Regions from separate parts of the Klebsiella sp. NPDC088457 genome, predicted to be linked through region 1. Evidence: predicted binding sites of a transcription regulator. Region 1 holds the regulator's gene; each other region holds the start of a gene.

Region 1 (5,683 bases):
GCTTTACCTTTCAACTGTTTCCAGTTACCGCCGATTTCGTCTTTGTTCATAGTGCCATCCTCATCGTTCGGTGGGTTTACAGCCCGCTGTGTGCCGGACGTACTGTTAACTATAGATGAGAATTCTGGATTAAATTTATTATTCGGAATCTTTAACCAGTTACCTGGGGAAAATCGTTACGAAAACCAGGTTCCGCGCTGCCAGTGCCGACGCCAGATGATCGCCAGCGACAGACCGCGTAGCGCCAGGAAAACCGCCAGCGCCAGCCACAAACCGTGGTTACCGAGAACCGGCAGCGTCAGCAGGGTTACGGCAAAGCCCACCGCCGCCACCGCCATGCTGTTACGCATCTCGGCCCCGCGCGTTGCGCCGATAAACATGCCATCGAGCAAATAACACCAGACGCCAATGACCGGTAAAATCATCTGCCAGAACAGGTAGCGATCGGCCAGCTGCTGAAGCGAAGGCAACGAGGTTAGCAGTGCGATAATCTGTTGCCCCGCGACGGCATAAATCAGGGCAAAGAGCAGCGCCACCATTCCCGACTGGCGGCAGGCCGCGCGCCAGACCTCAAGCAGCCGGCTGCCGTCGCGTGCGCCGTACGCCTGCCCGGAGTGGGCTTCCACCGCATAGGCAAAACCGTCCAGCGCGTAGGCGGTGAAGGTCAGCAAGGTCATCAGGAGAGCGTTGACGGCGACAATCTCGCCGCCCAGTCGGGTGCCGAAGACGGTCACCGCGCCAAAGCAGAGTTGCAGCAGCAGGGAGCGCAGCATGATATCGCGGTTCAGCGCCAGCAGGCGGCGCAAATCTCCGCGCCAGGCGCTTTTCAACATGGCAAATGAGACCCCGCGCAGCGCCAGCACACGCCTTGCCATCAGCAGCCCGATGAGAAAGGTGGCATATTCGGCCGTCACCGTCGCCAGCGCGGCCCCTTGCACATTCATATGCAGGCCCATCACCAGCCACAGGTCGAGGACGATATTCAGCAGGTTGCCAACGACCAGCAGGATTACCGGCGCACGAGCGTACTGTACTCCCAGCAGCCAGCCGAGCAGCACCAGGTTTGCCAGCGAGGCCGGGGCGCTCAGCCAACGGATGTCAAGGAAGCGCCGCGCCTGTTCCAGTACCGCGTCATTGCCGCCGACAATATGCAGCGCCAGATCGATTAGCGGAGTCCGGAACAGGACAATCAGCAGACCGGCCGCTAATGCCAGCCCAAGCGGCTGTACCAGCGCCCGCGCCAGGCGGAGGGGATCTTTTGCGCCAAAGGCCTGGGCCGTCAGCCCGGTGGTGCTCATCCGCAGGAACAGCAGCAGCATGAAGAGAAAACTGGTCGCCGTCGCACCGACCGCCACGCCGCCGAGGTAAACCGGGCTATCGAGGTGGCCAATCACGGCGGTATCAACCAGCCCCAGCAGCGGGACGGTGATATTGGAGAAAATCATCGGTAGCGCCAGGCGCCACAGGGCCTTGTCAGCGGCGTGAAAGAACATGAGAAAGAGCCTGACCGAGGAGGAAAGACGGCGCAGCATCATGCATCAGATGATGCTGCGTGGGGAAGGCGTTACAGCCACTCGCCGTTGCGAATTACGCCAACGGCCAGCCCTTCAATAGTGAAGTTTTGTTCGCGCAGATTCACCACGATAGGTGAAAATTCGCTATTTTCTGGCAGCAGTTCGACGATGTTACCCTGCTTTTTCAGCCGTTTAACGGTAACTTCTTCGTCAATGCGCGCCACGACAACCTGCCCGTTACGCACGTCCTGCGTTTTATGTACCGCCAGCAGGTCGCCATCGAGAATTCCGATGTCTTTCATCGACATGCCGCTAACCCGCAGCAGAAAATCGGCGTTCGGCTTGAACATCGCCGGGTCAACCTGGAAGTGACCTTCGATATGCTGCTGGGCCAGCAGCGGCTCACCGGCAGCGACGCGGCCAATTAGCGGCAGACCGGGTTCTTCTTCCGTCAGCAGACGAATACCGCGGGAAGCGCCGGAGATAATCTCGATCGCGCCTTTACGCGCCAGCGCTTTCAGGTGTTCTTCCGCCGCGTTGGGAGAACGGAACCCCAAGCGCTGAGCAATTTCCGCACGCGTTGGCGGCATGCCCGTCTGGCTGATGTGATCCCGAATGAGATCGAACACCTCTTGCTGCCTGGTCGTTAACGCTTTCATCCCGCCCCCTGGGTGTATATACAGTTATGCTGTGAGTATATACAGCTAACGGTGATTTTGGAATCAAATTTCACACAAAAATCAGCAGATTCTTTCCATTCTGCGCCCCTGGGAACCTATCCTGGCCGGCGTTCTGCCGCCGACGCGTGCGCACCGCGCCGCCGGGGATCGCGCTCGCCCCTGAACCAACGAGCCGACAGCAAAGCCGCGCGGGCCGCAATTTTAGTGATAGCGAGCCCACAGTAAGAGCGCCCAGGTTATTAGCGCGATCCCGATCGCCAGCAAGACCGCCGCGGACCCCATATCTTTTGCGCGTCCGGACAGCTCGTGGTGCTCCGGGCCAATTCGATCCACCACCGCCTCAATCGCGCTATTAAGAATTTCGACTATCATCACTAACAGGACCGAGCCGATCAGCAGTACCCGCGTGATGGCATCAACGTCCAACCAGCAGGCGATCGCCACGGCAATAATGGCAGCGACGCCTTCCTGACGAAATGCGGCCTCATTCATCCATGCCGCACGGAACCCTTTCCAGGAATAACCTGCCGCTTTAATGATTCGGGTTAACCCGGTGGTATTATTGGCCATCAAAAGAACCTTTTTATGTAAATGACGTCAATGAGTGTACGCGTTTGCCGCGTGGCAACGGAAATTCTGCGCGCTTTCTGTTATTCTTGCCGCGCATTTGCATGATTAACCAGAGGCTTCACATCGTTTATGTCCGGCTGGCAACGAATTTACTATAAATTACTGAATTTACCATTGCGGGTGCTGGTAAAAAGCAAGTCTATTCCCGCAGAACCTGCTCAGGAACTAGGGCTGGATACCTCGCGTCCTATCATGTACGTCCTGCCCTATAACTCGAAGGCGGACCTGCTGACCCTGCGCGCCCAGTGCCTGGAGCACGATTTACCCGATCCGCTTGAACCGCTGGAGATCGACGGCGCCCTGCTACCACGCTACGTATTTATCCACGGCGGCCCGCGCGTATTCACCTACTACACGCCGAAAGAAGAGTCCATCAAGCTGTTCCACGACTACCTGGATCTGCACCGCAACCATCCCAATCTGGACGTGCAAATGGTGCCGGTGTCGGTGATGTTTGGTCGTGCGCCAGGACGGGAAAAGGGCGAGGTGAATCCACCGCTGCGTATGCTGAACGGTATTCAGAAATTCTTCGCCGTCCTGTGGCTGGGCCGCGACAGCTTTGTCCGCTTCTCGCCGCCGGTCTCGCTGCGCAGAATGGCCACCGAGCACGGTACCGATAAAATTATCGCCCAGAAGCTGGCCCGCGTCGCACGTATGCACTTCGCACGTCAGCGCCTGGCCGCCGTAGGCCCGCGTCTGCCGGCGCGTCAGGATCTGTTCAATAAGCTGCTGGCGTCGAAAGCCATCGCCCGGGCGGTGGAAGATGAGGCGCGCAGCAAGAAAATTTCCCATGAGAAGGCGCAGCAGAACGCCATCGCGCTGATGGAAGAGATCGCCGCTAACTTCTCCTACGAGATGATTCGCCTGACCGACCGCGTGCTCGGCTTTACCTGGAACCGCCTGTATCAGGGGATTAACGTCCATAACGCCGAGCGCGTGCGTCAGCTGGCGCATGAAGGGCACGAAATTGTCTATGTCCCGTGCCACCGTAGCCACATGGACTACCTTCTGCTCTCGTATGTGCTGTATCACCAGGGTCTGGTGCCGCCGCATATCGCCGCCGGTATCAACCTGAACTTCTGGCCGGCAGGGCCGATTTTCCGCCGCGGCGGCGCGTTCTTTATTCGCCGTACCTTTAAGGGCAATAAGCTCTACTCGACGGTGTTCCGCGAATATCTCGGTGAATTGTTCAGCCGGGGTTACTCCGTAGAGTACTTCGTTGAAGGCGGGCGCTCGCGTACCGGCCGTCTGCTGGATCCGAAAACCGGCACGCTGTCGATGACCATCCAGGCGATGCTGCGCGGCGGTACCCGGCCGATTACCCTGGTGCCCATCTATATCGGCTACGAGCACGTGATGGAAGTCGGCACCTATGCGAAAGAGCTGCGCGGCGCGACCAAAGAAAAAGAGAGCCTGCCGCAGATGCTGCGTGGGCTGAGCAAGCTGCGTAATCTCGGCCAGGGCTATGTTAACTTCGGCGAACCGCTGCCGCTGATGACCTGGCTCAATCAGCACGTTCCGGACTGGCGCGAGTCTATCGACCCTATCGAAGCCGTGCGCCCGTCGTGGCTGACGCCGTCGGTGAACAGCATTGCCGCCGATCTGATGGTGCGCATCAACAACGCCGGCGCGGCGAATGCCATGAACCTGTGCTGTACCGCCCTGCTGGCTTCTCGCCAACGTTCGCTGACCCGCGAGCAGCTGACGCAGCAGCTGGAGTGCTACCTCGATCTGCTGCGTAACGTCCCGTACTCGCCAGATGCCACCACGCCAGCGGCGTCCGCCGGTGAACTGATCGATCACGCGCTGAAGATGAATAAGTTCGAGGTCGAGAAAGACACCATCGGCGACATCATCATTCTGCCGCGCGAGCAGGCGGTGCTGATGACCTACTATCGCAACAACATCGCCCATATGCTGATGATGCCGTCGCTGCTGGCGGCGATAGTGACCCAGCATCGTCGTATCACCCGCGCGGAAGTGCTGCGTCACGTTGAGATGTTCTATCCGCTGCTGAAGGCCGAGCTGTTCCTGCGTTGGGAGAAAGAAGAGCTGGCGGGCGTTATCGATGCGCTGCTGGCTGAAATGCAGCGCCAGGGGCTGATTATTCTGAGCGATGATGAGGTAAGCATCAATCCGTCTCACTCCCGCTCCCTGCAGCTGCTGGCCGCCGGCGCGCGTGAAACGCTCCAGCGTTACGCCATTACCTTCTGGCTGCTGAGCGCGAACCCGTCGATTAACCGCAGCTCGCTGGAGAAAGAGAGCCGCACCGTGGCCCAGCGTCTGTCGGTGCTGCACGGCATCAACGCGCCGGAGTTCTTCGATAAGGCGGTATTCAGTACGTTAGTGCTGACGCTGCGCGACGAGGGCTATATCAGCGATACCGGCGATGCTGAGCCGGAAGAGACGCTGAAGGTTTATCAGATGCTGGCAGCGTTGATTACCTCTGACGTTCGTTTGACGATTGAAAGCGCCACCCAGGATGAAGCGTAACGCCTGAGGCTTGCTCTCCTCTCCCCCCGCTAGCCGGGGGGAGAAGGCAGAGAGCGGCTACTGCAGATAGCTCATCGCCAGACCGAGAAACAGCACCAGCCCGACGTAGTTATTGTTTAAAAACGCTTTAAAGCAGTCATCACGTTCCCGACGGAAGATCAGCTTCTGCTGCCAGAAAAACAGCCCCGCCGCGATAAACAGCGACCAGTAATATTCCCAGTGCAGCCCATTCAGCCAGCCGATGGCGGCCATCAATACCAGCACCCCAACCTGCAGAATGCCGATAATCAGGCGGTCATGCTCACCAAACAAAATCGCCGTCGATTTAATACCGATTTTGATGTCGTCATCCCGATCGACCATCGC
Region 2 (5,683 bases), on a different contig from region 1:
CGGTGTGGTATACCGACGCCGGCCACAGCGACAGCGACGACCTGGGCGCCAGTATGGGGATTGAACTACCGTTTAGTTTGTAGCCGGCGGCGGCGTTTTTCGCCGCCACGTCGCGCCTCTTCCCAACGCAAAGCAGGCCAGCGGCAGAGGCAGGGTGACGATCAGCAGCATCCACAGCAGGGTATAGACCGCGTCAACGCCGTCGTTTTGCAGATTGGTATAGAGTTTGACCGGGATCCCCTGGGGGAAGTAGGCAAAGATCATCACAATGCCGAACTCGCCGACGGCGCGTACCCAGGCCAGAGCCACCGCGGAGGCCAGCCCCGGCAGCGCCAGCGGCAGGGCGAGAAAACGAAAACGGTTCCAGCCCGAGGCGCCCAGCGTTTGCCCGGCTTCAAGGATCGCTTTCGGCACCGTGGCGAACGCCGAGCGGGCGACCACGATAAAGTAGGGTAGCGCGCCGTAGACCTGAGCGAGGACAAAGGCGGCGGGATTGTTGACCAGCGTGACGCCCATCCGCGTCAGCCACTGGCCGGCCAGTCCGTAGGGGCCATAGGCGCTGACCAGTAAAATACCCATCGCCAGCGGCGGGGTCAGCAGCGGGATCATCAACAGCAATTCCGCCAGCAGACGCGGACGACCGCGGGCCTGCGACAGCCACCAGGCGGTCGGCAGGCCTATCGCCACGATCGTCGCCAGCGCCAGGCACCCCAGCCCCATCGACACGAGGATCGCATCGTCGTCGCGCCAGGCAAGGCGCAGATGATGCCACGGCGTAACGCTGATTAAGGTGAGAAAGGGGACGCTGAGCAGCAGCAATGCCGGCAGCGAGAGCCAGCCGGCAATGCGCCCGGCGCGTTTTACCTGGCGTATAAATTATCTCCTTTCGCCGCGGCATAGCCGTATTGTTTAAACAGCTGCTGCCCCTGGGCGCTTTGCATGAACTGGACAAATTTTTGCCCTTGTTCCACGCCGTTCGGGGCGTTTTTCAGCACCGCGGCGTAGAAAACCAGCGGCTGAGTATGCAGCGTCTGGTCTTTACCGGCGCTGTCCTTAATGGTGAAACTGACGGTGTCGTACCACTGTTTCGCCATTGCCGGGTTGCTGAGGTTAATTTCATCGGGCAGCGCGACGTACGGCAGGTGCGCGGAGATCACTTCACTTTCATAGCCCGCCGCGGCATCGACCTGGCCGCTTTCCAGGCGGCTCAGCAGGCCGCCTTCCTGGTGGGTCTGCGCCGGGTTTTGCAGTTCGCCGAGGATTTTTTCACTGATGCCCGGCTGGCGGTAATACTTCTCGGCCAGCAGCAGGGTAAAGACGATATTCTGGCCTTTCGGATCGACGTACGGGTCGGTGCGGCCAAAGCGGACGTCTTTCTGCGACAGTAGATTCAGCCACGAGGCATCCTGATTTTTATTCGCCGCGGCAAATTGCGCGGCGTATTTTCCTTTCGGGCTGTACGCGACCACCATGCTGGTGCTGGCGACCGGTATCGCGTCGTCAATCAAACCGGCGTCTTTCAGAATCTGCATCGGACCCGGGGTTATTGAGACAAAAACGTCGGCGGTCAGCTTATGGCTGGCCAGCAGGCGCGCCATGCCGTAGGCGCCCTGGCCTTGTCCCTGATAATCGCCGTTTTGCGCTTTGGCAAACGCCGGGCCTAGCCCCTGATCCATGACCTTCCCCATCGAACCGGCATAGGTGACGCGAATATCCTGCGCCATGGCCGCCGGGGTCAGCTGCCACACCAGCAGCGCCATGAGCGTGTACTTGATTTTTCCTTGCATAGGTCCTCTTTATCGTTATGTCGTTATTTATATAGCGAGTATCGATAAACGGCCGGGCGAAGACAATGAAAGCGAAGGGCGCGTTGAGGTGCGGTTGAAGTAAACGCCGCGTGGAAAGCGGGCGACGTCATTTTTCAGCCTCCGGCGATGGCGACTCTGTGAATCAGCGCACATACTGTTTTCTGGCTGCCTGCTACATTGCATGTATATATATACAGTATTCAATCAATCGCGGAGGCAACATGAACTACAGCGTGAAGTCCGTCGGCAACAAGAAAATTGCCGGTTTTCATCTGGTAGGGCCCTGGGAGCAGACCGTTAAACAGGGCTTTGAACAGCTGATGGCCTGGGTCAGCAACAGTCAGGTGCCGGCGCAGGAATGGGTTGCCGTCTATTACGATAATCCCGATCAGGTTCCGCCTGAGAAACTGCGCTGCGATACGGCGGTGACGGTCGCCGATGATTATGTGATCCCGCCGAATAGCGAAGGGGTGATTCTGACCGAGATTGCCGGCGGTGAGTATGCTTTCGCCCGCGCGCGGGTGGTGGATCATGATTTCTCCACGCCGTGGCTGCAGTTCTTCAACAGCCTGATGCAAAGCAAGGAGTATCAGATTGCGGCACAACCCTGCTTTGAAGTCTATCTGAACGATGGCAATCAGGACGGCTACTGGGACATTGAGATGTATGTCGCGGTCGAACGTGGCGGGAAATAAACGGGCGTCCCTGCTACAGGCAAGGTTTTTTAGATTAGCGTGCTGCTTGTGCTGAAAAAGCAGTTACAATTGGCCTTTGCTTCTTGCTGGAGAGGGCCGTGCGCGCTGATAAATCACTAAAGCCTTTTGAAATTCGCCTGTATCGCCACTATCGGGTGGTACACGGTATTCGGATCGCTTTGGCTTTTGTCCTCACATTTTTGTTGGTACATCTGCTGAATGTCCCGGAAGGGACCTGGCCCCTGATTACCCTGGTGGTGGTGATGGGGCCGATTTCGTTCTGGGGCAACGTGGTGCCGCGCGCCTTTGAGCGTATCGGCGGGACCATTCTTGGCTCGGCGCTCGGGCTGGTGGCGCTAAAACTTGAGCTTATCTCCTTACCCATCATGGTGCTGTGGTGCGCGGTGGCCATGTTCCTCTGCGGCTGGCTGGCGTTGGGCAAAAAACCGTATCAGGCGCTGCTTATCGGCATTACCCTGGCGGTGGTGGTCGGAGCGCCGCCGGGCGATATGCACACCGCGCTCTGGCGAAGCGGAGACGTTATCTTCGGCTCGCTGCTGGCCATGCTGTTCACCGGTATCTGGCCGCAGCGGGCGTTCCTGCACTGGCGGATCCAGATGGCCAGTTACGTTACCGCCTTCAATCGCCTCTACCAGGCCGGGTTTTCCCCGAACCTGGTGGAAAGGCCGCGGCTGGAAAAACATCTGCAACAGGTGCTCAACGACGTGGTGAAGATGCGCGGGTTGATTACGCCGGCCAGCAAAGAAACCCACATCCAGAAGGCCATCTTCGAAGCGATTCAGACCGTCAGCCGCAACCTGGTCTGCATGCTGGAGCTGCAGATCAACGCTTACTGGATTTCGCGTTCTGGCCATTTCGTGATGCTGAACGCCCATACGCTGCGTGAAACCCAGCAGATGACCCAGCAAACATTATTGACCATCGCGCATGCGCTGTATGAAGGTAATCCGCAGCCGATTCGCGCCAACAGCGAAAAACTCAATGAGATCGTTGCCGAGCTGCGCGAGCTAATGAAAGCGCATCAGGGGGATAACCTGGCGGAAACGCCGATCCACGGCTACGTCTGGTTGACGATTGAACTGGCGCGCCAGCTTGAGCTGCTGTCGAATTTGATCTGCCGCGCTTTGCGTAAATAACAGCCAGATGCGTGCAATTTACCCACCGGTTGCTTCGATTCAGCAGCATTTAGGGGTATGATAAACATAAAGGAAAAAACATTGTCATCCGCGGCTGCTAACAGTTATGTTAGCCCTATATAGCAGTCGCTTTAGCGAATCCGAATCTCAAATATTAGGGGTGTAAAAATGGAAACAACTAAGCCTTCTTTCCAGGACGTACTGGAGTTTGTTCGCCTGTACCGTCGTAAGAACAAGCTGCAGCGTGAAATTCAGGACGTTGAGAAAAAGATCCGTGATAACCAGAAGCGCGTACTGCTGCTGGACAACCTCAGTGACTACATCAAACCGGGCATGAGCGTTGAAGCTATTCAGGGCATCATCGCCAGCATGAAAAGCGATTACGAAGATCGTGTTGATGATTACATCATCAAAAACGCCGAACTGTCGAAAGAACGTCGCGACATTTCCAAAAAGCTGAAAGTGATTGGCGAAGCGAAGGTCGAAGAGAAGATCGCTGAGTAATCACGCTGTACCCTGCCCGGCGGCGACTCGCGCCGCCGGGGATGCCCCCTCCCTCTGATTGATATCCTTCCCCCTGAGCGGCGAACCGCCGTGTAACGCTGCCTGCGGAGTGCGACGCTGTTTGCGACGGGCGACGGTAAATCACCTGAAAAATGCTACGAGGAACATGATGGACACTCTTTCTGCTTTCATCGCCGCCATTCCGCTGCCGGATCGAACCGCGATGGCCCAGGCACAAGTGCATCTGGATGGTTTATTAAAGCCACCGGGCAGTTTAGGGCGTCTGGAAGCACTGGCCGTACAGCTGGCCGGCATGCCGGGGTTGCAGGGGCAGCTGCGTCTGACGGAGAAAGCCATCGTGGTGATGTGCGCCGACCATGGCGTCTGGCATGAAGGGGTCGCCATCTCACCTCAGGTCATCACCGCGATTCAGGCGGCCAACATGACCCGGAAAAATACCGGCGTTTGCGTACTGGCGGCACTGGCGGGGGCGCAGGTACATGTGGTGGACGCCGGTATCGATGCGGATCCGCTCCCCGGACTGGTGAATATGAAAATGGCGCGCGGCAGCGCCAATATTGCCCGCACCGCGGCCATGAGCCGGGAGCAGGCGACGACGTTGCTGCTGGCGAGTATACGTTTTACCCGGGAGCTGGCGGCTGAGGGCGTCAGATTGTTTGGCGTCGGCGAGCTCGGTATGGCTAATACGACGCCGGCGGCGGCGGTAGTCAGCGTGCTGACCGGGCATGATGCGCGTGACGTGGTGGGGATCGGCGCTAATCTACCGGTATCGCAGCTGGCGCACAAAGCGGATGTCGTACGCCAGGCGATCGCCGTCAACCAGCCGCAGCCTGAAGATGGCCTCGACGTGCTGGCAAAAGTGGGGGGCTTCGATCTGGTCGGCATGACCGGCGTTATGCTGGGGGCCGCCTCCTGCGGGCTGCCGGTGGTGCTGGACGGTTTCCTCTCCTATGCCTCGGCGCTGGCCGCCTGTCGGCTGGCTCCGGCGGTTCATCCTTACCTGATCCCTTCGCATCTGTCGGCAGAAAAAGGGGCGTGTATTGCCCTCGAGCACCTGCGGCTGGAGCCCTATTTAGATATGGGGATGCGTCTCGGCGAGGGAAGCGGCGCAGCGCTGGCGATGCAGCTGGTGGAGGCGGCCTGTACGGTATTTAATGAGATGGGCACGCTGGCTGAGAGCAATATTGTATTGCCGGAAAGCCGCTAAACCTGAATCAGGGCGCCGATGGCGCCCTGAACTCGTTGCGGGCGGCTATAGCGCTTTTTGCCAAACGTTCTGCGGCAGCAAATAGACCTCTGCCGCGGCTTTCATGCCGTCAGTCACGATGTGATGGATCCCGCTTGCCATCACCGCCAGGGTCACGTCAAAGGCGTTGAGGCTATCACCAAACCCTGCGGTTAAATTCAGCATCGAGCCGTTAGCCATCAGATAGACGGTTTTATTCTCCATCCGCCAGGCGTTAATGTACGGCATCACCTCTTCATGGCTGAACTGCCG
Region 3 (5,683 bases), on a different contig from region 1:
GAGTACACCGATATCCCGACCCTGTTCCAGGAGCTGGTGAGCAAGGTGCCGGATACTCAGGTGCTGGCCGACTTAGACCATGTCGCCAGCTGGGCCGCGCGTCACGGCGGCGATGCCCATCGTCTGCTGATCACCGGCTTTTGCTGGGGGGGACGCATTACCTGGCTTTACGCCGCCCATAACCCGCAGCTGAAAGCCGCCGTGGCCTGGTACGGGAAGCTGGTCGGGCAGAAGACTCTCAACTCGGCGAAACATCCGGTGGATGTGGCGGTTGACCTCAACGCGCCGGTGCTGGGACTGTACGGCGGTAAAGACACGGGCATTCCGCAGGATACGGTGGAAACCATGCGCCAGGCGCTGCGTGCCGCTAATGCCAAAGCGGAAATTATCGTCTATCCAGACGCCGATCACGCCTTTAACGCCGATTATCGCCCCAGCTACCATGAAGAATCCGCCAAAGACGGCTGGGCAAGAATGCTGGCATGGTTTGCGCAATATGGCGGGAAACGCAGTTAAGGCATGATCTATCGGTTGCCGATATGGCGGTTAATCATATCGGCAATCGTCCCGTCCTCCAGCCACGTAGCCAGGCAGCGACGAATAAATTCATAATGCTCTGGCCTGCTGCGGGGCACGCATACCGCCTGCTGTATCTGGCTGAAGCTATCAGGCAGCAGACGCAATTGCGGATATTCACTTGCCACACTGCTGAGCGGTTGACGAATACCGGCGACCATATCCCCTTCCCCCGCGATAAACGCGCGAATTGCCTCCTGCGAGGTCGCGTATTGACGCATCGTGGCATGCTGTAACGTGCGAATCAGATACAGCTCATAGGCCGCACCTTTACCAACGTTAATCGTCACCCCCTCGCGATCCCTCTCCTGTACGGACTGAATATCACTGTCCTCTCTGACCAGCAATGAGCTTTCAATGGTGACATAGGGTTGGCTGAAACAGAGCGTATCTTCCCGAGCAGGGTCAATCGCCAGAAAGGCGATATCCCATTGATCCAGCAAGGCGGCATCCACCACCTTCCCGGCCGTCGGCCAGGTGATAAATTGCGCTTCGCGCTCACACCGGGCGGCCAGCTTTTTGGCCAACTCGACGGTGAGACCTCCCGGGGCGTTATCCGGCAACGTGGTGGCGAGTACCGGATTCCCCAGATTAATAGCAAAACGCAAAGGTCGGTGTGGCTCATCGTGACCGATCATCATTCTCCCCCGAAAATAGCTTTGCCTGCATGGTCCCGCTAAGCGTAGCCCAGGCGGGGCGATCTGTCCGGAAAGGAAGAAGAAGAGCAAAAAAAGAGGAGGCCGCGGCCTCCTTCGGGGATGGGGGTGATTCTGATTAGGCCTGGCGCAGGTTCTGCGCGGCTTTCACCATATTGGCCAGCGCCGCACGCGTTTCCGGCCAGCCGCGGGTTTTCAGGCCGCAGTCCGGATTGACCCACAAACGTTCTGCCGGGATACGCTGCGCCGCTTTTTCCAGCAGCGCTTCAATCCATTCCACGCTCGGCACGTTCGGCGAGTGGATGTCGTACACGCCCGGCCCGATTTCGTTCGGGTATTCGAACTCTTCAAACGACTCCAGCAGCTCCATGTCAGAACGCGAGGTTTCAATGGTAATCACATCCGCATCCAGCGCGGCAATGGAATCCATGATGTCGTTGAACTCGCAGTAACACATATGGGTGTGGATCTGGGTGTCATCCCGGGCGACCGCGGCGTTGATCCGGAAGGCTTCCACGCCCCACTGCAGGTAGGCATCCCAGTCGCTACGCTTGAGCGGCAGGCCTTCACGCAGCGCCGGCTCATCAATCTGGATGATGCCGATACCGGCCGCTTCCAGATCCGCCACTTCGTCACGCAGCGCCAGCGCAATCTGCTTAGCGATAGTTTCACGGCTGACATCTTCACGCGGGAAGGACCAGCACAGAATGGTCACCGGACCGGTCAGCATGCCTTTCACCGGTTTGTCGGTTAGCGACTGGGCGAATTTCGCCCACTCAACGGTGATCGCCTCCGGACGGCTGACGTCACCGATCACCACCGGCGGTTTCACGCAGCGGGAGCCGTAGCTCTGCACCCAGCCGTTCTGCGTGAAGATGAAGCCATCGAGGTGCTCACCGAAGTATTCCACCATGTCATTACGCTCGGCTTCACCGTGAACCAGGACATCCAGACCTAAACGCTCCTGCTCAACAATTGCCTGTCTGATGTGTTCCGCAATACCGGTGCGGTAATTATTGGCATCCAGATTGCCTTTTTTGAACTCCAGACGCAGGCCGCGGATTTCGGTAGTCTGCGGGAAAGAACCGATGGTCGTGGTCGGCCACGCCGGCAGATTAAAGCGGGCGCGCTGTGCCCGGGCGCGTTCGGCATACGGGCTATTACGCTGGCTGTCCCGGGCGGTTATGGCCGCCAGGCGTTTTTCCACCGCGGCGTTATGGACGCGGGTAGAGTGACGGCGCGCCTGAATCGGTGCGCTCCACGCCACCAGTCCAGCGGTATCGCCGCTGTTCAGCGCATCGCGCAGCAGCGCCAGCTCTTCGCATTTTTGCAGGGCGAAGGCGAACCAGCTTTTCACTTCCGCGTCGAGGCGAGTTTCCACGCTCAGATCGATCGGGCTGTGCAGCAGGGAGCAGGAAGAAGCGATCCACAGCTCACGCTTGCCGACGAGGTCTTTAATTTGCGCATATTTCTCGCTCAGATCGGCGCGCCAGACGTTGCGGCCGTTGATCAGGCCCGCAGAGAGCAGCCAGTCGGACGGCAGACGCTGATGCAGAGCAGCTACATCATCTTTACCGTGCACCAGGTCAACGTGCAGGCCCTGAACCGGCAGCGCGGTGATGGTGTCGAGGTTACCGGTGATACCTTCAAAATAAGTGGTCAGCAGCAGCTTAAGCTGGCCCGCGAGCGCGTCATATGCCGGTTTGAACGCCTCCAGCCACGCCTGAGGCAGCTCCAGTACCAGCGCCGGTTCATCAATCTGCACCCACTCGATGCCGCGTTTTGCCAGCTCCGCCAGCACCTGCTGGTAAACCGGCAGAATGTCATGCAGCAGGCTCAGTCTGTCGAACGACTCGCCCTTCACTTTACCCAGCCACAGCCAGGTAACCGGCCCCAGCAGGACGGGTTTGACCTTATGACCCAGCGCCAGCGCTTCGTCCACTTCATCCAGCAGCTGGGTCCAGGTCAGTTTGAACTGCTGGCCTTTTACAAACTCCGGCACCATGTAGTGATAGTTGGTGTTAAACCATTTTGTCATTTCTGCCGCCGCCGCGGGCTCACCGGTCGGTGCGCGGCCGCGGCCGATGCGGAACAGGGTATCGATATCCACAGAGCCGTCTTTGTTCTGATGACGAGCCGGCACATTGCCCAGCAGCAGGCTGGTGGTCAGAACATGGTCGTACCAGGCGAAATCCCCCACCGGCAGCAGGTCAACGCCCGCTTGCTTCTGCTGTTCCCAATGACGGGCGCGCAGTTCGCGGCCCACCGCCAGCAGTTCTTCGCGGGTCGAGTTACCCGCCCAGTAGCTCTCTTGTGCTTTTTTCAGTTCACGACGTAGGCCAACGCGAGGGAAACCGAGGGTGTGGTTAATAATTGTCATTTTTAAGACCTCATAATTTTTAATGTTGTCTCTGCAGGCAAACCCTAAATAGTTCGGCTGGCAGGAAGGCGGATCCGCAGCGCATCCCCAGGATGCTTACTGAAGTAAGTGACTGGGGTAAGCGAGGAAGCCAACGCATCTGCAGAATCGAAATATGATGAGTTTAGACGTCCAGATGTTTACACATCCATAATTGACAGGTACTGTATATTCCTCAAGCGCAAATTATTCATGCCGGAGTGAAGGACTTTCATGATCGAGATTAAACACCTGAAAACGCTACAGGCGTTGCGGAACAGCGGGTCGCTGGCAGGCGCTGCGGCGGCCCTGCATCAAACCCAATCCGCCCTGTCCCACCAGTTCAGCGATCTGGAACAACGCCTTGGCTTCCGTCTGTTTGTGCGCAAAAGTCAGCCACTACGTTTCACGCCGCAGGGTGAAATTCTGCTGCACCTGGCAAACCAGGTGCTGCCGCAAATCAGCCGCGCCCTGCAGGATTGTCATGAACCGCAGCAAACTCGTCTGCGTATCGCCATCGAGTGCCATAGCTGTATTCAATGGCTAACGCCGGCGCTGGAGAATTTTCGCGCCCGCTGGCCGCACGTCGAAGTGGATTTCCAGTCCGGGGTGACTTTTGACCCGCAGCCAGCCCTGCAGCAAAGCGAGCTGGATCTGGTCATGACCTCCGATATCCTGCCGCGAAGCGGGCTGCACTATTCGCCGATGTTTGATTTTGAGGTGCGCCTGGTGCTGGCGCCGGACCATCCGCTGGCGGCCAGAACGCGCATCGCGCCCGACGATCTGGCGACAGAGCTGCTGTTGATTTACCCGGTTCAGCGCGGTCGTCTGGATATCTGGCGTCACTTCCTGCAGCCGGCCGGCATCAGCCCGCAGTTGAAGAGCGTCGACAATACGCTGCTATTGATTCAGATGGTTGCCGCACGGATGGGGATCGCCGCCCTGCCGCACTGGGTGGTGGAAAGTTTTGAGCGCCAGGGTCTGGTCGTGACCAAAACCCTGGGCGAAGGACTCTGGAGCCGGCTGTACGCCGCGGTGCGCGACGGCGAGCAGCGTCAGCCGGTCACCGAGGCGTTTATTCGCTCAGCGCGGAACCACGCTTGCGATCATTTGCCGTTTGTGCGGAGTGCGGAGCGACCCAACGGCGATGGACCCACAGTGAGGCCAGGATCACCAGAGCCCCTATAATAAAGCTCGGCCAGTGGGGCTGCTCCTGCCAGATAGCCAGGTTGACCAGCAGCCCGGCGGGGACATGCACGTTATTCATGATACCCAGCGTGCCGGCATCCACCTGCGTCGCCCCGTAGTTCCACATAAAGTATCCCAGGCCTGATGCCACCACGCCCAGCCACACCAGAATCCCCCACTGTAGCGTCGTGGTCGGCAGCCTCTGCGGGTTACCCAGCATAAACCACGCCGTCGCCGCGACCAGGAAAGCCCCCATATAGAACCACGCAAACGCGTTGTGCTGCGGCATCGGGCGCAGCTCCATCAGGCGCTTATAGCCCACCATGCCGATGGCGAAACTGATATTCGACAGCTGAACCAGCAGCAGGCCCGTCCAGAAATGCTCGCTCACTTTGTCATAGCGAATAATGGCTGCGCCCAGCACCGCCAGCCCGGCGCTCAGCAGATACCCCCAGCGGAGCTGGCGTCCGCGAAGCAGATCGTAAATCAGGGTGATATAGAGCGGCGTAAAAACGGTAAACAGCAGGAATTCAGACACCGTCAGGTAAAGATAGGCGCGGAACGCCAGCAGATACATGATGCCAAGCTGCATCGCCCCGACCAGCATATAGAGCACAATGGTACGCGGCGATTGCCCGCGGGTACGCAGAAACGGCAGGAACACCAGCGCCGCCAGCCCAACGCGCATCAGTACTGAAAAGTAGCTATCGACGCTGCCCGCCAGGTATTCGCCGATCAGACTAAAGGAAAAGGCCCACAGGATAGTGGTAATAATCAGTAGCGCCACAATGAATGTCTCTCAGGAAGAAGAGCACCCATTGTAGCGGAGAGTCAGGTTGACAACTGACTAATTTTCAGTCAGTCG
Region 4 (5,683 bases), on a different contig from region 1:
CTTGAAAGCGGCTGGAAATGGAAATATCTGGTAAAGAAGCACCGGGAAGGTGAGCTGATTACCCGCTACATTGAAGCCAGCGCTGCGAAAGCCGCGGTCGATGTCTTACTGACGCTCGAAAATGAACCTGTTCTGGTGCATACCTGGATTGAGCAGCACATGAATCCGGAGTTAATGAACCGGATGAAGCAGACTATCCGCGCGCGTCGGAAGCGACATTTTAACGCCGAGCATCAGCACACGCGTAAAAAGTCGATCGACCTGGAGTTTGTTGTCTGGCAACGTCTGGCCGGGCTTGCGCAGCGGCGTGGCAAAACGCTGTCCGAGACCATCGTACAGCTGATTGAAGACGCGGAGCATAAAGAGAAGTATGCCAACAAGATGTCCAGCCTGAAGCACGATCTACAGCTACTGCTGGGCAAAGATTCGTAACCGGAAGCAGGGCGCAGGATTGTCGTCGGCTCAGCTGTTAGCGTTAACGCCAAAATTTAGTTAAAAAAAACCCCGCATCAGCGGGGTTTTTTATCGGTAGTGAAACTTAAGCCTGCGGCTGAGTTACTACGTCTTTGTAACCTTTAACTTCGATCTCTACGCGACGATCCGGGGCCAGGCAGTCGATCAGTGCAGCGCGAGCTTTCACGTTGTCACAGGTGTTGCCGGTAACCGGGTTGGATTCGCCCATACCACGTGCGGAGATTTTGCCAGCCGGGATACCTTTAGAAACCAGGTAATCAACAACGGACTGAGCACGTTTCTCAGACAGCTGCTGGTTGTAAGCGTCAGAACCGATACGGTCGGTGTAGCCCAGAACCACTGCAGAACCGTCTTTCGGATCCATGTTGCTCAGCTGGGTGTACAGCTGATCCAGAGCCTGCTGACCTTCCGGTTTCAGGGTAGATTTGTTGAAGTTGAACAGAACGTCAGACTTCAGGGTGAAGTGCTTAGTAGTCACTTCCGGAGCCGGAGCCGGAGCCGGTGCAACAACCGGAGCTTCTTCCTGACCGAAACGGTAGGAAACACCCAGGCTCAGCATGCCGTTATCCGGACGAGTACCAACGGTACCTGCGTCACCGATGTTGTTAACCCACTGGTATTCCAGACGGGTAGCGATGTCACGAGTAACAGCCCACTCTACACCACCAGCAAATACCGGGGATACGCCAGTGTCGTGTTCGCTACGGGAAACGCCGGTAGAAGCGTAGTTGCCCTTAGCATCTGCACGCCAGACCATACCACCCAGACGGGTATAGATGTCCAGATCGTCAGTGATCGGGTAACCCAGTTTAGCAGTCAGCTGAACGCCCTGAGCTTTGAAAGCACCGTTGTCTACGCTGCCTTTATAAGCCATACGGCCCAGCCAGTCGTAACCCATTTCAAAACCGAGGTACGGGTTAACCTGATAGCCACCGAACGCACCAGCACCCAGCTGATCGTTACGGGTAGGGCCGTTGTTGCCCTGGAAGCCGTTACCGTAGAAACCGGTATCGTGATACTGGGACCAGCCCAGTTTACCACCTGCATACCAGGTGTTATCTTTCGGAGCGGCCTGCGCTACGGTAGCGAAGCCAGCCAGTGCCACTGCAATCGCGATAGCTGTCTTTTTCATTTTTTGCGCCTCATTATCATCCAAAATTCGCCATGAAGGTACAAAAGACCTCACGGTTAAATCCTTCACCCGGGGCGTGACTTGTTGTTAACTATGCTGATACATGCAGCGTAAGCCGATCACCCCTGGCGATGTAAAGTCTACAACTTAGTTCGAAACTTACAAGTGTGAACTCTGTCAGGCATATGAAAAAAAAGGGTTGTATACACAACATTTAACAAATATGGTTGATTTTTATTCAGCAAATAAAGCCGCGAGACCGCATCAGACAGGCATTCCGGCAAAAATAACCCCGGTCAAAAAATGGCTTTTGGCGAAGCAAAAAAAATTCCAGGATTAATCCTAATTTAGCTTAATGGTACAAGTTAGAGTGAATTTTTAGCCCGCTGAGTTGTCTCCCATGCTGGCTCGTATTTCCCACCGGGCGCATGATGAACCCCATCGCATGACCTTCTTCCGCCGCGATAACCAGGCGTTCATGCTCTTCCGCCGTCAGCTCATCTGCCAACCAGCCGATCACTACGCTATAATTGCCGGTACGCAGCGCGCGGATCATTGATTCCAGAGTGTTGTAGGGAGACAGCTGGCTGATCTGCATAACTTTCGATAGTGGCAGGCCGGAAGACTGGACCCATTCGCGACTTAACTTCTGCTTCGGTGTTAACCAGAGCTGCCAGCGAGACTGCTGGCCAAGCTGTTGTAATAAAGGCAGCAGGAGGAGTTGTGTCATCATCGGCTGATCTTCACGGTAGACAATTTCACTAATCAGCCCGCTGGCTGGTTGTTCGACGACGTCATGCGAGTGGCGACGTACTGAAGCAGAAGTCAGTGATGAACGATTTGCATAAGCTGAAGTCAACATAGTCTGTCCCGCCTGTGGGTTACTGTATGCATATACAGTATATCCAGCAGGGGAAAAGATCAACCTCATTTCTCATCTTGTTGGTCAATATTCATACATGAAGCAGTGCCCGAACCGTGCCAACCCGTGCTGGCGTTGGGAGAGGAGAGATGTAAATTTTTTCTGGCCAGTCGTCGGGAGGGGGAGTTTACCGCCCGAACGAATTGAGCGCCGGTGCCAGCCCCGCCGATAGCCCATCTATTCACCTGAATCTCACTCACTACGGCTTGTCTATTTTTCCACTTATATATTTGCCATATCGGGGCGCCAGTTTCCTGAAAGCCCCTCGCAAAATGATGAGTTAATTGAGATGAACGGCAAAATCATCTTGCCGCAATAAAAGAAGTCACTTATTTTCTATATTAGCGGATCCGTTCATAAATTATCCTCTATTTGCATGATTAACAAAGGAATAATCATGAAGAAAATTTCATCTTTACGGTTCCATCAATTTCAGGAATGTTTATCTTCATTAGGTAAAATAAGCTGTCGTCCATTATTTGGCGGTTATAGCCTGGCGATAGAGGATACGGTTTTTGCCATGGTGGCGGAAGGCGAAATCTATCTTCGGGTTTGCGAACAGAGTGCGGCCTACTGTGGGGAGCATGCGAATCCCCCTTTGACGATGCGCAAAAATGGCCGTCCGGTGTCGCTGAAATACTATCAGATTGACGAAACGCTTTGGCGCGATAGCAAAATGCTATTCAACCTGTCGGCGTGCTCGTTGCAAACCGCGCGTAATGAAAAGAGGCGACAGCGTGATGGCGGGAGGTTGAAAGACCTGCCAAATATTAGCTTTCACATGGAGCTACTGTTGATTAACGCAGGCGTCACTGATGAACAGACCCTACGTCATCTTGGCGCGGAGAAGGTCTGGTTGAAATTACGTGAGTTGAATAAGGCCCTGACGCTAAATGTTCTCTATTCGCTGGAAGGCGCGATCGCCGGCGTTCACGCCGCGGCGCTCCCGACGCAACGGCGTCAGGAGCTCAAAGAGTGGGCTGGTGCCCAACCCCGGAGGTATTGATGTTTACTCAGGGTGAACCGCTACCTGCTTTTGCAGCCGGCAGATTTCCGGTAACAGCGCCAGTAGCAGACCGACCTGCTGGAGCACCAGCGGTTCTTTACTGTCGGCGCGCGGCTCGAGATGTTGGATCCGGGTTTGCAAACTGCTGAGTGCCTGCTGCACCCGCTGTTCGTCGGCTGGCGTGTGGTGCAGCCCATCATCAACATAGCAGACGGCATCATCAAGGAGAGCCAGTATCTCCGGGGTAGAGAGTTTTTCCCGGTGCGCGCCCAGCGCCGAAATATAGCTGGTAAACGTATGGTTCAGGCACAGTAAACGGAATGCCGTTTCGCGCAGGGTCGAGTCTGCGCGCGGTTCCGTCGACAGGTTAGAGACCACCGAGGCGAGTTCACCATCCCGGCTGTGTGCATCCCGACGTGCAACGCGGTAGGCCAGGCGGTTATCGCGCCCCTGATGATACTGTTCGAGGATAGCATCCAGGTAGCGGCAGTTGGCATTGAGCGCCTGGTCCAGCGCGCGCGGCAAATTGCGGAACTTCCAGTCCGGCCAGATAAAGCTCACCGCCGCCCAGGCGATAGCACAGCCAATCAGAGTATCGATGATGCGTGGCAATGCCACCTCGAACCCTTCTCCCAGCAGGTTAAAGCACAGCAGGACCAGCAGGGTGATAAACATCGTCGCGTGGGCATACTGTACGTTGCGAAACGCAAAGAACAGTACGCCGGTCAGGACAATCAGCAGCAGCTGGCCTTCAACTGACGGTACCAGCAGCAGTATCGGCAGGCCAATCGCTACCCCGATCAACGTCCCGATAATCCTCAGCGCCAGCCGATGGCGGGTGGCGTTATAGTTCGGCTGACAGACAAACAGGCTGGTCAGGAGGATCCAGTAACCATGATCTAATCCGGTGAACTGAATAAACGCATAGCCTGCGCACAGCACTAACGACATCCGCACGGCATGGCGAAACAGGGCCGACTCCGGCGACATATTGCGCCGCAGGCGTAGCCAGATATCACTGAAACCGCTGAGCCTGTCGTCTGAGAGCAAGCTTTCGGTATTGCTGGTTGATGGCGTAATCGTTTGTACTGACTCAATGGTCGCCAGCTGCGCATCAATCGCGCGTAAATTATTCAGCAGGAAGCCGAGCGCTTTCACCTGTTCCGCTGGCGCTCCGCTGGCCCGAACGCGATCGAGGGCGGCATCAAGGTGCATAAATGCCCGTTCAAAATGGGCATCGTGCTGATAAGGCTCGCGTAAAAGAATTGCGCGGGAGAGTTTCTGACACGCCTGCGCCTGCATCGACAGCATCCGCTGGAAGCGAAACATCACATCGCTATAGCGGAAATGATCGCGCAGCGTCTGATACTGAATATGCGATGAGCTGGCGCGCTCATGGATGTCCTGGGCAACAAAATAATACTGCAGCGTTCGACGGGTGCCGCGCTGCCCGCGGTCGCCGCGCAGGCGAGTCAGCAGCGAGGTTTTCGTCTGATTGAGCGTTGTGACCAGCTGGCCATTGGCAATGGCTAAATCGTAGAGCGGCGCCTGACTTTCATCTTCAATATCCGGGTCAAACAGGCGGGACTTGAGCTCCAGGTAACGTGCCAGCTGCTCATAGCTGCGCGCAAGATTGTCCTGAAGCGGGCGAATCGGGAAAATGATGTGCCCGGCCAGCGTCAGGAGGTTGTACCAGACGGCCCCGGTCAACAGGAACAGCGGTTGCAGATACCAGCGATCGTAGAGCGTCACCCCTAGCATGGTATAAATGGCGATCAGCAGGGCGCCGAATGCGATCGTGGCGTAACGCTGTCCCAGCCCGCCGAGCAAAATGAAGCCGGTGGTGGAAAGCGTTAAACCGAGCGCAAACAGCCAGGGCCAGGGAAAGAGCAGTTCCACCGAGGCGGAAGCAATAAAAAAGCACACCAGGGTAATGGCCAGATTGCGTAACCGTCCGGTGAGGCGATCGTCGAGGTCGGTCAACGCGGCGGCAACGACCCCAAGCGTCAGGGGGATGGTCAGTTTTACTTCGCCGAGCCACCATGGAACGGCGGTCGTGCCGCACAGGGCGATAAAAATCCTGGCGTTGTATAACCAGGCGCTGTTCCATGTATAACGGCGTAGCAGGGGGCTAAGCATGATCGTATTC

Evidence for each region. Region 1 encodes LexA, which represses DNA repair genes until DNA is damaged. Its sites were predicted from a motif close to TNCTGTATGTACATACAGNA; they were not measured.
Region 2: the regulator LexA is predicted to act here: its motif matches at 1,988-2,007, upstream of sbmC (DNA gyrase inhibitor SbmC).
Region 3: the regulator LexA is predicted to act here: its motif matches at 3,814-3,833, upstream of metR (HTH-type transcriptional regulator MetR).
Region 4: the regulator LexA is predicted to act here: its motif matches at 2,489-2,508, upstream of sulA (SOS-induced cell division inhibitor SulA).

The regions. Positions count from the first base shown of each region.
Region 1 is NZ_JBJDNH010000009.1:41,723-47,405, reverse strand. Features, by position in the region: gene ACI2JR_RS07710 (CsbD family protein) at 1-50, opposite strand, end outside; gene dinF (MATE family efflux transporter DinF) at 177-1,493, opposite strand; gene lexA (transcriptional repressor LexA) at 1,565-2,173, opposite strand; gene ACI2JR_RS07695 (diacylglycerol kinase) at 2,396-2,764, opposite strand; gene plsB (glycerol-3-phosphate 1-O-acyltransferase PlsB) at 2,894-5,317, shown strand; gene ubiA (4-hydroxybenzoate octaprenyltransferase) at 5,375-5,683, opposite strand, start outside.
Region 2 is NZ_JBJDNH010000030.1:8,011-13,693, forward strand. Features, by position in the region: partial or broken gene ACI2JR_RS18535 (capsule assembly Wzi family protein) at 1-83, shown strand, start outside; gene ACI2JR_RS18540 (molybdate ABC transporter permease subunit) at 73-846, opposite strand; gene ACI2JR_RS18545 (extracellular solute-binding protein) at 861-1,787, opposite strand; gene sbmC (DNA gyrase inhibitor SbmC) at 2,030-2,503, shown strand; gene ACI2JR_RS18555 (FUSC family protein) at 2,602-3,660, shown strand; gene ACI2JR_RS18560 (DUF496 family protein) at 3,829-4,164, shown strand; gene cobT (nicotinate-nucleotide--dimethylbenzimidazole phosphoribosyltransferase) at 4,334-5,392, shown strand; gene ACI2JR_RS18570 (adenosylhomocysteinase) at 5,438-5,683, opposite strand, start outside.
Region 3 is NZ_JBJDNH010000046.1:17,591-23,273, reverse strand. Features, by position in the region: gene ACI2JR_RS23085 (dienelactone hydrolase family protein) at 1-516, shown strand, start outside; gene ACI2JR_RS23080 (transporter substrate-binding domain-containing protein) at 525-1,217, opposite strand; gene metE (5-methyltetrahydropteroyltriglutamate--homocysteine S-methyltransferase) at 1,351-3,612, opposite strand; gene metR (HTH-type transcriptional regulator MetR) at 3,865-4,818, shown strand; gene ACI2JR_RS23065 (carboxylate/amino acid/amine transporter) at 4,706-5,605, opposite strand.
Region 4 is NZ_JBJDNH010000008.1:118,036-123,718, reverse strand. Features, by position in the region: gene matP (macrodomain Ter protein MatP) at 1-432, shown strand, start outside; gene ompA (porin OmpA) at 539-1,606, opposite strand; gene sulA (SOS-induced cell division inhibitor SulA) at 1,959-2,468, opposite strand; gene ACI2JR_RS07400 (TfoX/Sxy family DNA transformation protein) at 2,926-3,534, shown strand; gene yccS (YccS family putative transporter) at 3,538-5,673, opposite strand.